DNA from 4 places in the Streptomyces sp. NPDC057963 genome. Region 3 is predicted to be linked to each of the others. Evidence: riboswitches for the same ligand, from Rfam matches in the RefSeq annotation. Region 3 holds a riboswitch; each other region holds the start of a gene.

Region 1 (3,300 bases), on a different contig from region 3:
GAGCCGCGACACCCTTGACCGGGTCCGCGGCTCTTTCGCATTCCCGGTCCGGACCGGGCAAATACATTCCCGTGCGAAAAGGTAATTCGGGCAGCCTGAAGAAAGCCCCACGGAATGGCAGCTCTTTGTATACGGCGTAATGGTTAATGCCGGTCGCCTGTGGCGTTTACGGGATGTTACGGAGCCCTCACCGGGCCGGTGCGGGAGGCGGCGGGTCCGCGTTCCGGCCGGTCGGTGCGGGATGCCGCGGGTCCGCGTTCCGGCCGGTCGGTGCGGCGCAGCCGGTGCGCGGCCGCGGCCCGTTCGGCGTGCTGGGCGGCCATCGCCCTGGCCCGTTCCGCGTCGCCGCGCGCCACCGCGTCCACGATGGCTCCGCGTTCGGCCCAGCAGTCCGCCGGGCGGGCCGGCTGCTCGACCTCGTACATCCAGGCGATCTTGTGCCGGAGCTGGGTGAGCAGCGCGATCAGGCCGGGGCTGCCGGAGGCCTGCGCCAACGTCTCGTGGAACCAGCCGCCCAGCGAGCGAAGATCCTCCCTCTCACCCCGCCCGACCCGCTCCTGGCCGAGCCCGACCAGGCCGCGCAGCACCTTGAGATGCGCCTCGGTGCGGCGGTGCGCGGCACGTGCGGCACCCAGTGGCTCCAGCAGCATCCGGACCTCCAGCAGGTCGGCCGCCTCCTGTTCGGTGGGCTCGGCGACACAGGCGCCCGCATGCCGCCGGGTGACCACGAACCCCTCGGACTCCAAGGTGCGCAGCGCCTCCCGTACCGGCACACGGGAGACCCCGTAACGGCGCGCCAGCAACTCCTCGGTGAGCCGGCTGCCGCGTTCGAAGACACCGGAGACGATGTCGTCACGGATTGCCGTGCATACCGAATGCGCGGGAATGTGCATGCCCGAACCTCCGCCTCGATCCCCGCGGAACGCGGCCGGCCGACGCCTGTTCCGCGACTCTATTCCAATGCGGCCGCATTTCCGATGCCGGGCAGAAATTCATGAATATCTTTTGGCCACGGACGGCGCGGCGGGCAGGAACCACGGGAGGGCGCCGGAGCCGGGCACTGCGGGTCGGCACGGCGGGCCGGGCCCGGCGGGCACGGCACGGCACCGCGGGCACGGCACGGCACCGCGGGCACGGCACGGCACCGCGGGCACGGCACGGCACCGCGGGCACGGCACGGCACCGCGGGCACGGCGAAGGCCCCGGCGTATCGCCGGGGCCTTCGAAGGGGTGCTGCGGGGGCGTCGGTCAGACGTTGACGCCGTGGGCGCGCAGGTATGCGACGGGGTTCATGTCGGAGCCGTACGAAGGCGTGGTCCGGGCCTCGAAGTGGAGGTGCGGGCCGGTGGAGTTGCCGGTCGAACCGGAGAGGCCGATCCGCTGTCCCGCGCCGACGCTCTGGCCGACGGAGACGCCGATCGAGGAGAGGTGGCCGTACTGCGTGTACGTACCGTCCGTCATCCGGAGCACGATGTTGTTGCCGTACGCGCCGCCCCAGCCGGCCTCGACGACCGTACCGGCACCGACGGCGACGACGGAGCTGCCGGACGCGGCGTGGAAGTCGATGCCCGAGTGGCTGCCGGACGACCAGAGCGAGCCACTGGACTTGTAGCCGGTGGTGACGTACGAACCGGCGACCGGGAGCTGGAAGGCTCCCAGGCGGGTGCGCTCGGCGGACCGGGCGGCGCGCGCCTTCTCGGCGCGCGCTTCGGCCTCGCGCTTCGCGTCGGCCTTGGCCTTCGCCTCCGCCTTCTTCTTGGCTTCGGCCCGCTTCTGGGCCTCCGCCTTGCGCTGAGCCTCCGCCTTCGCCGCGGCATCGGCCTGGCGCCGCTGCGCGTCGGCCTGGGCGTCGATCTGGCCGGCGAGGGCGCTGTCGATGGCGATGACCTGGTTCAGGCCGGTCTCGCTGACGGACGCGTCCGCGGCGAGGGCCGGCGCGGCCATGCCGCCGACGACGCCGGTGGTGGCCAGGGCCGCGACGCCGGCGATCTTCGCGCTCCTGCACGTCAGTCGGCTCGGGGCACGATGCTTCCCGGTGGCACGGGTGAACGCCATGAAGTGGCTGGTCCTTTCCTTCCTTCTCGCCTACCGGGTTAGCTGACGGGTTCGGAGCAGGAAGGTCTCCTACGGACGCCCCGGCCTCACCGAGGCCCAGACATCCGATTCACCCCAGGGACTGCGTGGGTCCCCGGCTCCCCAGGCTCGCGCCTGACGGGGACTCGGCGATGGCTGCCCGGTGCGTCGCGGATGCGGCGTACGAGTGACGGACAGCCCAGCCGACGCTAAGCGGGGTCACTTTCATTCACCAAACGGACAGGCCGTTTTGTAGCGCATCCCACAGGGCAGACAGGCAACCCCTCCACCAGAACGGACAAAAAGGAAGGCTCCAGCGAGATCTCGCTCACAGGAGCCTTCCTCTTGTCCCGGTATGTGGACACATGACACCGGATGGTGGGCCAGCTGGGGGGCCGAGCGGCGCAGCCGACACTCGGTCCGCCCCGTCGGTCCTCCGCCGGAAGAGGCGGCCGAGCGGTGAGGCGGCACGGGCGGACCGCCACCGGCGGACCGCCACGCGCAACGGGCCGGCCCGGTCAGCCGGCGACCACCGACACCTCTCCGATGCCCAGCGCCCGGACCGGCTCCTCGATCTGCGCCGCGTCACCGACGAGGACCGTGACCAGCCGGTCGCCCGGGAAGGCGCTGACCACCGCCGCGGTCGCCTCGACCGTGCCGGTCTCCGCGAGCCGGGCATAAAGATGCGCCTGGTAGTCGTCCGGGAGGTGCTGCTCGACCTGGTCGGCGAGGGTGCCTGCGACGGAGGCCGCCGTCTCGAACTTCAGCGGTGCGACACCCACGAGGTTCTGCACGGCCGTCTCGCGCTCCTCATCGGTCAGCCCTTCGGCCGCCAGGGTCCGCAGTACCGTCCACAGGTCCTTCAGCGCCGGTCCCGTGGACTCCGTGTCCACCGATCCGCTGATGGCCAGCATCGCGGCACCGGTCGGCCCCGCGGCGGAGTCCGGGGCCGACGACCGCAGCACCTGGGCGAAGGCCCGCACGCCGTAGGTGTAGCCCTTCTCCTCGCGCAGCACCCGGTCCAGCCGGGAGGTGAGCGTGCCGCCCAGGCAGTACGTGCCGAGCACCTGGGCCGGCCACACGCTGTCGTGCCGGTCGGCGCCGATCCGGCCGATCAGCAGTTGCGTCTGCACCGCGCCCGGCCGGTCGACGATCACCACCCGGCCGGTGTCGTCCGCGGTGATCGGCGGGGCGGGACGGGGCTCGGCGGTGTCGCCCGACCAGTCG
Region 2 (3,300 bases), on a different contig from region 3:
CGAGGTGGCCGACGCGGACGGGGCGTACGAGGACTTCTCCGTCTGGGGGTTCCGCAAGGACCCGTGGTGGTGGCAGCACCAAGTGGCGGTGATCCGGATCGCGCGCAATGTCGAGATCGGCCTGCGCTTCGACCTCGACGGGCTCCGGATCAAGGGCGGCTGGACCTACCCGGACCCGGGGCAGATCCCGTTGTTCCGCAAGGCGGTTGCCGCGCAGGAGAGCGGCCCCGGGCTGGTGCGCGCCGTCGAGGCGCTGGCAGCGCGGGGGTACGAGGTCACCGGTGACCTGATGAAGCGCGTGCCACGCGGCCATGACGCCGGGCATCCCCGCGCCGACTACCTCCGGTACCGCTCGATCTCCGCCACCCGCCCCCTCGGCGGGGACTGCGCGCAGCACACGCCGGCGCTGGCCGGTGCCGTGCTCGCGGCGGCAGAGGAACTGGAGCCCCTCCTCTCGTGGCTCGCCGGCCATGTGACCGTTCCCGGCCCCCGCCGGGCCGTGTAGCGCCACCTCCGTACGCTGCCCGCGCATGCGTGCGGGGCGGGGCCCCATGCCCAACGGCCCGTCTCGGGACGGCAGTCCGGCGACGGATGGGCGCGGGTCGGGAGTTCCGTCTTTCCACGCATGCGGGACTACGGCCGGAAGGCGGTCCCTGACCGGCGGGTGCGGTCCTTCGCGAGCGGCCTCTGTTCCGGCCTCTCGCCACCCGTCGGTCCTGAACCGCCGTCGGCGCCGTTGCGCGTCAGTAGGCCCCGAACACGTTGTCGATCGAGCCGTACTTGGCGGCCGCGTAGTTGCAGGCCGCGGTGATGTTGGCAACCGGGTCGTAGCTGTCCAGCGACGTACCGGGCACGTGGTAGGCGCGGAACGTCGGGTCGATGATCTGGAGGAGACCCTTGGACGGGGTTCCCGCGACGGCGTTCGAGTCCCAGTTGTTGACGGCCCGGGGGTTGCCGGAGGATTCACGCATGACGTTGCGGTGGATGCCGTTGTAGCTGCCGGGGATGCCGCGCTCGGCCATGACGGCCAGCGACTTCTTGATCCAGCCGTCCAGATTGTTCGTGTACGTGGCGGGCTTGGCGGCCGGTGCGGCAGTGGTGGCCGTCGCCGGCACCGCGACGCCGTTCACGGCGGATACGCCGGTGGAAACGCGAGACTCCGCCTCGGCGCCGATGGTCAGCTTCATGCCGGGACGAATCACGGCGGGGTTGCCGCCGATCACGCCTCGATTGTCCTCGTACAGCTTCTGCCAGCCACCGCTGACGGAATGCCCCCGCGCGATCTTGGAAAGGGTGTCGCCCACGGTCACGGAATAGACGGTGGGCGCGGCCTTCCGGGCGGATATTTCCTTGACGGCGGCGGACGGCGCCGCGGCCTTTTCGGCGGCGACCGCCTGGGCCGGCGCGGCCGAGGCGAAGCCCGCGCAGATCAGCGGAAGCACGAGAGCGGCCCCGCCCGTGGTCGCGGCGATGAAACCGCGGGTCAGCGAAGTGTGCTTGCGACGATAGGACTTACCCGTTGCGGGCATGGCGAATTCCTCTCCGTCGCCTACGAGGTGAGCTGTCGGGTTCAGACGGGAGATGTCTGGCCGCAGGAAACTGCGACTTCACCCCGAGCCGTTCCGGATACCGGTTCGGCGGCCTACCTGGGTCCCCCGCTCCTGCCGTACGCGATCGGGTCGGTTTCTCGGACGGCGGCAGGATTCGGCGTTCCGTCCGGATTGACGGTGACCGTAGGCGAGAAACACCGAATGGAACAAGCCCCTATTTTTTGATCACAATTCATTTGCAAGATCGAATCACGGAAAGGCAGTAATCCACCTCACACCGCATTGCTGATTTTCCTTGCGCAGAAGGGAACCGAGGCGCACGCCACGACCCCCTGAACCTTGAACGTGACTCACACCACACAATTCGCAAAAGGTGCATTTCAGGCATAGGCCAAAAGCTGCAATTCACAACAGACTCCCCTTTATCGACCAAGAGGGTGTACTAGGCGAAACCGCCCATATGGGAACATTCACCCGTTGACTCGCACGCTCTCGCTCCGGCGCACCGCCCCCGGGCCGATCGCACCCGGAAGGACCGGCCGGCGGTCCACCCGTGTCCCTCCCCCACACGGCACAAGACTTTGCCTTCCGCCCTCCGCCTCGCTATCGTTTCGGCCGTCCTGTTGTCTCCGATTGAGGTGGACGTTGCGCATCTGAGGTTCGCGATCATCGCGCCGTACGACTCCGGTCGTACGCCCGTCACGCAGTAGCAGTGTTTACCCCTGCCCGTGACCCCGCGTGGATGCGACCTCGGTGCATGAGCCGTCCCTCGATCTCTCGGACCGCCGCACCCTTCCCCTGTCGGTCGCTGCGTGGTGCTCGCATACGAAGCCCCCATTCACCGTGCTCACGACTGCGAGGATCACCATGGCGACACCCACCGCCCCCAGCGCCTCCCTCACCTGCTCCGCCCTGTCCTTCCAGTGGCCGGACGGCACGACCGTCTTCGACGGACTCTCCTTCGGTATCGGCCGTGGCCGCACCGGTCTCGTGGGCGACAACGGCGCGGGCAAGTCCACACTGCTGCGCCTGCTGGCCGGCCTGCTTCGCCCCTCCCAGGGCTCGGTGACCGTCGGCGGCAGCCTCGCCCACCTCCCTCAGAACATCACCCTCGACACCTCACTGCGGGTGGACCAGGCCCTGGGCATCGCCGAGCGGCGCGACGCACTGCGCGCCATCGAGGCCGGGGATGTGGACGAGAAGCACTTCGAGACGATCGGTGACGACTGGGACGTGGAGGAACAAGCCCTCGCGACACTCGGCTCACTGGGGCTCGGGGGCCTCGAACTGGACCGCACCGTCGGCCAGATGTCCGGCGGGGAGACCGTCCTGCTGCGCCTGGCCGCACTGCTGCTGGAGCATCCTGATGTCCTCCTGCTCGACGAACCGACCAACAACCTTGATGTGTTCGCGCGTCGCAGGCTCTACGACGCCGTCGACAACTGGCGCTCCGGAGTGCTGGTCGTGGTCAGTCACGACATCGAACTGCTGGAGCGCGTGGACCGCATCGCCGAACTGCGCGCCGGATCCGTGAGCTGGTACGGCGGTGGCTGGTCCGCCTACCAGGAAGCCCTCACCACCGAACAGGAGGCCGCCGGGCGGATGTTGCGGGCCGCCGAGGCCGACGTACGCCGCCAGAAACGCGAACTGGAGGAAACCCATGTGAAACTGGCCCGCCGCCAGCGCCAAGGCAAGAAGGCGGAGGTGGACGGGGGCCTGCCGAAGATCCTCGCCGGCCGCCGCAAGCGGT
Region 3 (3,300 bases):
ACTGAAGAGTCAGGCCCGGCACGCATACAGCGTGCCGGGCCTGACTCGTTCCGGCCGACCCGTCGACCCACGAAGGAGCAGGTCCGGGTGGTGTGTGAGCTGTGCCACGTACGTACCCCCATTGGCCGATGAGGAGTCGCCGGGCGACTCCGCTCCGGTGAGCCTGGGGGTGGGGCGCGGTACCGTCCGCAGCCGCGCGCGTACCGGGCAGGAGACCACAGGTGTGGAAGCGGCTGAGGCGGCGCGGCAGGCATGCCGAGGGCGACGGCACCCGTACCCGGCGGTTCGTCCGCGCGCTGCCCGCCCTGATGATCGTCGGCGGGCTGGTGTTCGATCTCCTGACGCCGCCGACCTTCACCGCCATTCCGCTGTTCGTGGCGGCGCCGCTGATCGCCGCGCCGTTCTTCTCGCTGTCCAGGACCATCTGCACCGGCATCGCCTCGATGCTGGCCGTCATCGTGCTGCGGCTGTACAGCGCCACGCTGCCGCAGGTCGTGCCGCTGATCGAGCTGCTCACCCTGGCCACCGTCTCCGTCCTCGCCGTTGTGATCAACGGGGTCGTACGGCGGGGCAATGAGCAGCTGGCCTCCGCGCGGGTCATCGCGGAGACGGCCATGCGGGCGGTGCTGCCGAAGCCGTCCGACCGGATCGGCGGGCTGCATGTGGCGGCGCGGTACGAGGCGGCGCAGGCGGACGAGTTCGTCGGCGGCGACCTGTTCGCCGTGACGGACACCCCGCAGGGGGTGCGGCTGGTCGTCGGGGACGTACGGGGGAAGGGACTCGATGCCGTCGAGTCGGTGGCGGTGATCATCGGGGCGTTCCGGGAGGCGGCCGAGCAGGAGCGTTCGCTGGAGGGCGTGGCGCAGCGGCTGGAGCGGGCACTGGCGCGGGAGGGGACGCGGCGGGGCGGGCTCGACGCGGTCGAGGGCTTCATCACCGCCGTGCTGGCCGAGATCCCGCCCGGGGGGTCCCGGGTGCGGATCGTCAACCGCGGTCATCCCGAGCCGATCCTGCTGCACCCGGACGGGGAGCTGGAGGTGCTGGGGCCCACGGTGCCCGCGCTGCCCCTCGGGATGGACCTGGGCGTGTGGCCCGACCGGGCGGACGAGTGGGATCTGCCGGCGGGGACGACCCTCCTCCTGTACACGGACGGTCTCTCCGAGGCGCGGAACGCCGACGGCGTCTTCTACGACCCGGCGGCCCGGCTGCGGGGGCGGATCTTTCCGGGGCCCGAGGAGCTGCTGTCCGCGCTGACCGATGACGTACGGCTGCACACGGGTGGCGAGACGACCGACGACATGGCGCTGCTCGCGGTCGTGCGTCCCGCGGAGGGGCAGCCGGACCGGCGCAGGACCGTGAAGATCGTGGGTCTGGAAGAGGTGTGACGGGCGGGGGCGTGAGCTCCGCGCGAGCCGGGCGCGACCTCGGGCGCGGGATGCCCACCGTACGTAATCGAAGCGCACCGCTCCGCATAACATTTGACGCAACGTCAGAATCCGGGTAATGACTGAAGGTCGATCAACTCATACCGTTCCGCCCGATTGTGCCCCGTAAAGTCCAGGCCAAAGACATGAACGATCAGTGGGAACAGCTTGGAATCAGGCACGGGTGTCTATTAACGTTCGATAACGCAGCGCGGTCGTCCCAGCCGTCGTCAGTGGCGGCACCGTGCGCGAGCGCCGAATTCCGCAAGGGAACCGGGGAACCACCTACATGGGGTGAATCGGACACCTGCGTCTCGTGAGAGACGGAGGGGCCCGTAGGAGACCTTCCTGCTCCGAACCCGTCAGCTAACCCGGTAGGCGAGAAGGAAGGAAAGGAGTGCGCCCCCGTGGCGTCCAACAAGCCTGCCCCCGAGGCCCCCTCTCGGTTCAACCCCGACTTCGTTTCCGATGTCGTCGCTGACTTCGATTCCCCGGCCGGACCCGACTCCGGCTTCGGCGCCGACTACGGAACCGCCCGGACCGGAACCGCCTACGGTGCCAACTACGGCACTGTCGCGACGGGATCGGCGTACGGCACCGACTACGGCACCGTCGCGACGGGAACGGCATACGGCACCGAGCCTGGCGGCGACTTCGCCGGTGGGCTCGGCGGCGAATTCCGCGCCGACGGCAACGGCGGGCCCGAGCGGGGCCGGGACGAGTGGAACCCCACCGAGGAGTCCGTCCGCCCCGTACGCGGCAAGCACCGCGTCGCCAAGCAGCGCAACGGACTTGCCCGTAGCTCCACGGTGCTCGGGGTCGGCGTCATCGCGGCGGTCGGTGCGGGCGGCATGGCCACCGCGCAGAGCAAACCGCCGGTCTCCATCTCCCTTCCCGACTCCATCGCGGACAACCTCCCCGATGCCAAGTCCCTTCCGGGCGTGGGCTCTCTCTTCTCCGACGAGTCCGAAGCCGACAAGGCCGCGGACGCCGCCACTGCTGCCCCGCTCACCACCGCCGGTCTCACGACCGCCGAGGCCGAACAGGGCACGGTGGACGCGGGTGAGGCGCTCCGCGCGCGCATCCTCCAGCAGGCGGAGCAGCAGCAGGACGCCGCCGACGCCGAGGCGAAGGCCGCCCAGGAGAAGGAGGCCGCGGAGAAGGCCGCCGCCGAGGCCAAGAAGCAGCAGGACGCCGCCGAGGCCAAGGCCGCCGCGGAGAAGAAGAAGGCGGAGGAAGAGGCCAAGAAGAAGGCCGAGGCCCTGCGGCTCGCCAAGCTCGCCGCCAGCTACGCCCTTCCGACCTCCTCCTACACGATCACCTCGACCTTCGGCCAAGCCGGCTCGATGTGGTCCTCCGGCTACCACACCGGCCTCGACTTCGCAGCGCCGACGGGTACGCCGATCAAGGCCATACACGGCGGCACCGTCAAGTCGGCCGGCTGGTCCGGTTCGTACGGCTACCGCACGGTGCTGGAGCTCGACGACGGTACGGAGCTGTGGTTCTGCCACCAGTCCTCCATCGGCGTCAGCGTCGGCCAGAAGGTCTCCACCGGTGAGACCATCGGCCGAGTCGGCGCGACCGGCAACGTGACCGGCGCGCACCTCCACCTGGAGGTCCACACCCCCGCCGGTACGGGCATCGACCCGATGGCCTGGCTGCGCGGCAAGGGCCTCAACCCCTGATCCGCAGGTCACCCTCCCGATCCGCGTGATCCGAGCCGGTTCGCCGGCCGCTGAACCCCGGCAGCCCTGACGCTCACCCCCCGACGTCAGGGCTGCCGGTCTGCCGGAGCAGCACAGCCGTCGGAGCAGAGGGAACAGCCGGCGCATTCGGCCAGCCGGTGCATTCGGTCAGCCGGTGCGTTCGGCCAGCT
Region 4 (3,300 bases), on a different contig from region 3:
GGAGCCGGTCGTCGTCCCAGGCACGCCTGTCCTGGACGGATCGCAGCGACCACAGGTCGAGGACCGGGCAGTCGTAGCGGTCGGCGATGGCCCGCACATGGGCGGTGTAGGTGGCGATCTTGCCGCGCAGATGGCGCAGCACGGGGATGCCACGGGTGTCGAAGCCGGTGGTGACCATCACGGTGCCGACCGATTCGGTCAGCTCGGCGACCGCGCGCTCGAAGCGCTCGGCCACGTCGTCGGGGTCGGTGCCGGGCCTGATGATGTCGTTGCCGCCCGCGCAGAAGCTCACCAGGTCGGGTGCGAGCTCCTTGGCGCGCGGCACCTGCTCCTCGACGATCTGGTCGAGGAGGCGTCCGCGTACGGCGAGATTGGCATATCTGAAATTCCCGTGTGCGGAAGCCTCGGTGCTCGATTCCGCATCGGGGTCAGGGAGCTGGTCCGCGAGAAGTACCGCGAATCGGTCCGCCCAGCCGACGAAGGCCCCGTCCGGACCGGGGTCGCCCACCCCTTCGGTGAAACTGTCGCCAATCGCTGCGTACGACCCGATGACACCATGTCGGTTGATGACGCCACGTTGATTTTTTCTCGAATCGTCTGCCACAAACGCCCATCCTGCACTGCCGAATGTGACCTACGCGACCGTAATAAGGGGTTGACGGTTGGTGAGATAGACCACCCGGTCAGATCTTGGTAAAGGGGGAATAAGCAGAAGGGGCGGTGCGCCGCCGCGCACCGCCCCTTCCGTGTTGCTCAGGTCATGCCGTGCTGCTCAGCTGCCCGTCCGTCCGGCTCAGACGTAGACGCCGTGCGAAGCCAGGAAGGCGATCGGGTTGATGTCCGAGCCGTACCCCGGACCGGTGCGGACCTCGAAGTGCAGGTGCGGTCCGGTGGCGTTGCCGGTCGAGCCGGAGAGGCCGATCTGCTGACCGGTGCTCACGGACTGGCCCGCCGAGACGGAGAGCGAGGACAGGTGGCCGTACTGCGAGTAGTGGCCGTCGGCGTGCTTGATGACGACCTGGTTGCCGTAGGCGCCACCCCAGCCGGCGGTGACGACGGTGCCGGAGGTGATGGCCTTCACGCTGGTGCCGGTGAAGACGGGGAAGTCGATCCCGGTGTGGCTGCCGCTGGACCAGTTGGAGCCGGAGGCGCGGTAACCGGTGGTGTGGTTGCCGGGGACCGGGTGCGCGTAGCCGGAGCCGGTGCTCCGACCGGCCGTGGCGGAGGTCTTGGACTCCGTGACCGCCGAGGCCTTGGCCGGGGCGGACTTCGCCGGGGCAGTCTTTGCCGGGGCAGTCTTTGCCGGGGCGGACTTCTCCGCCGCCGACGAGGGAGCCGAGGGGGCCTTCGACGGGAGGGCCGCGCCCGCGCCGGTGGGCGCGGAGTGGTCCGCCGCCTTGCCGCCGAGCGTCAGCTTCATGCCCGGGAAGATCAGGCCGGGGTCGTCGCCGACGACCGCGCGGTTGTCCTGGTACAGCTTCTGCCAGCCGCCCTCGATCTTGTGGTCGGCGGCGATCTTCGACAGCCAGTCGCCGGAGACGACGGAGTACGTCGTGGTGGCGGCCTGCTTCTGCGCGATCGGCTTGGCCGGGGCGGCGTGCGCGACGGCGGAGGCCGACTGCGGGGCGGCGGCCGGGGCGGCCTGCTCCGCGGCGTTGGCACCCGTGGCGCCGAACAACGGCAGTGCGATGACGGCTCCACCGGCGCCTGCGGCGGCGATGCCACGGGCGATGGTGCCGGCCTTCGTATGACGGTGCTTACCCGATATGGGCATGACGTGCTTCCTCTCCGGCGCCTGCGAGGTGAGCTGTCGGGTTCGGGCTGGAGATGCCCGGCCGCGGCGAGCGCGGCTTCACCCCGAGCCGGCCGGATTTCTCCGGACGGCGGCCTACCTGGTTCCCCCGCTCCTGCCACACGATGAGTGGATGTGAATTCCGGACGGCGGCAGGATTAGGCGGTCCATCCGGATTGACGGTGACCGTAAGCGAGTCGGGACGGCGAGAACAAGCCACTGGTTCCACGCCGGAATCCGCGCCAGGAAATCGGCGCGGAATTCCGGTCACACTCCGTGGATTAAGGATCTTGCCTTTCCGTGCCGCGCAGGGAATGGCCGACCGCCCCGTCGGTACACACCGTCACGGATATGATTCCGCTCACGAGAGCGCGATCATCTCCCGTACGGACAGGGCAAGTTTGACCAAATGCACCTATTACGGACATTTCGTGCTCATCGTGCGCGTCGGAGCCTCAGCACCCCTGCGTCGAGATCCCCCCGGAGCCCGGTGTGCAGCCCCTGATGGAGCAGTGCCGAGCCGTGGTGCACCGCCCCCGTGTCACGGCAGGTGTACGTCGCCGCGGGGTCGAGTCCGCACAGTCGCAGGGCCGGAGGCAGCTCCCCGTACCTTTGCGCCTCCAGCCACGTCAGGACCACGATCTCGTCCCCCTGGACGTACTGGACCGCACTGAGACCACCGCGCGGGGCGCGCAGCCGGTACAGCGCGCCGTGCTGCACCACCGGCCGGATCTCCTTGTAGAGCTCCACCCAGGCCCGCGCCTCGGCCAGCTCCTCCTCGCTCCACTCGGCGAGGTCCCCACCGACCCCGAGCACGCCCGCCATCGCGCTCACGAAGCGGAAGCGCAGTGAACTGACCCTGCCGTTGAGCTGGGTATTCGGGCTGTCGGTGACCCACGCGGCCATCACCCGAGCCGGATGGATCTGGCCGAAGCCCTCCTGGATGGCGAGGCGGTCGAGCGGGTCGGTGTTGTCCGAGGTCCACACCTGGTCCGTACGGGACAGAATCCCCAGGTCGACCCGGCCGCCACCGCCGGAGCAGGACTCGAAGGCGACCGAGGGGTGCGCGGCCCGGAGACGGTCGATCAACGCGTACAGGGCGTCGACATGCTCGATCCAGAGCTTCTGCGGATATTCCTCGCCCGGCCAGCCGGCGTCGGTGAAGGAGCGGTTGAAGTCCCATTTCACGTAGTCGATGGGCGCGCTGGAGAGCAGTGCGTCCAGTTGTTCCCAGAGATATTCCTGCACATCGGCGCGGGCCAGATTGAGCACCAGTTGATTACGGAACTCGGTCCGCTTCCGCCCGGGAAAGTGCTGCACCCAGTCGGGGTGCGCGCGATGGAGATCGCTGTCGGCATTGACCATTTCCGGCTCGACCCAGATACCGAACTGCATGCCGAGACCGTGGACTTCGTCGGCGAGCGGCTTGAGCCCGGCGGGAAAGCGGTCCGGATTCGGTGTCCAGTCACCGAGCCCCGCCCGGTCGCTGGTGCGCTGCCCGAACCACG

The links. A riboswitch is a leader RNA that binds a small molecule or an ion and turns the genes downstream of it on or off. The one in region 3 is predicted to bind cyclic di-AMP.
Region 1: linked by a shared signal. The riboswitch ahead of ACFVT1_RS36065 (M23 family metallopeptidase) and the one ahead of ACFVT1_RS32645 (M23 family metallopeptidase) in region 3 are both predicted to bind cyclic di-AMP.
Region 2: linked by a shared signal. The riboswitch ahead of ACFVT1_RS07920 (transglycosylase SLT domain-containing protein) and the one ahead of ACFVT1_RS32645 (M23 family metallopeptidase) in region 3 are both predicted to bind cyclic di-AMP.
Region 4: linked by a shared signal. The riboswitch ahead of ACFVT1_RS10240 (peptidase) and the one ahead of ACFVT1_RS32645 (M23 family metallopeptidase) in region 3 are both predicted to bind cyclic di-AMP.

Annotation. Positions count from the first base shown of each region.
Region 1 is NZ_JBHVPX010000028.1:47,340-50,639, forward strand. Features, by position in the region: gene ACFVT1_RS36060 (GntR family transcriptional regulator) at 177-893, opposite strand; gene ACFVT1_RS36065 (M23 family metallopeptidase) at 1,249-2,055, opposite strand; cyclic di-AMP (ydaO/yuaA leader) riboswitch at 2,069-2,235, opposite strand; gene ACFVT1_RS36070 (M16 family metallopeptidase) at 2,592-3,300, opposite strand, start outside.
Region 2 is NZ_JBHVPX010000003.1:186,080-189,379, forward strand. Features, by position in the region: gene ACFVT1_RS07915 (DUF2461 family protein) at 1-505, shown strand, start outside; gene ACFVT1_RS07920 (transglycosylase SLT domain-containing protein) at 744-1,529, opposite strand; cyclic di-AMP (ydaO/yuaA leader) riboswitch at 1,534-1,720, opposite strand; partial or broken gene ACFVT1_RS07925 (ATP-binding cassette domain-containing protein) at 2,418-3,032, shown strand; partial or broken gene ACFVT1_RS07930 (ATP-binding cassette domain-containing protein) at 3,153-3,300, shown strand, end outside.
Region 3 is NZ_JBHVPX010000020.1:24,577-27,876, reverse strand. Features, by position in the region: tRNA gene ACFVT1_RS32655 (tRNA-Met) at 1-1, shown strand, start outside; gene ACFVT1_RS32650 (PP2C family protein-serine/threonine phosphatase) at 222-1,385, shown strand; cyclic di-AMP (ydaO/yuaA leader) riboswitch at 1,668-1,820, shown strand; gene ACFVT1_RS32645 (M23 family metallopeptidase) at 1,832-3,109, shown strand.
Region 4 is NZ_JBHVPX010000003.1:726,066-729,365, forward strand. Features, by position in the region: gene ACFVT1_RS10225 (SGNH/GDSL hydrolase family protein) at 1-604, opposite strand, end outside; gene ACFVT1_RS10230 (M23 family metallopeptidase) at 794-1,111, opposite strand; partial or broken gene ACFVT1_RS10235 (hypothetical protein) at 1,239-1,295, shown strand; partial or broken gene ACFVT1_RS10240 (peptidase) at 1,466-1,774, opposite strand; cyclic di-AMP (ydaO/yuaA leader) riboswitch at 1,780-1,934, opposite strand; gene ACFVT1_RS10245 (alpha-galactosidase) at 2,228-3,300, opposite strand, start outside.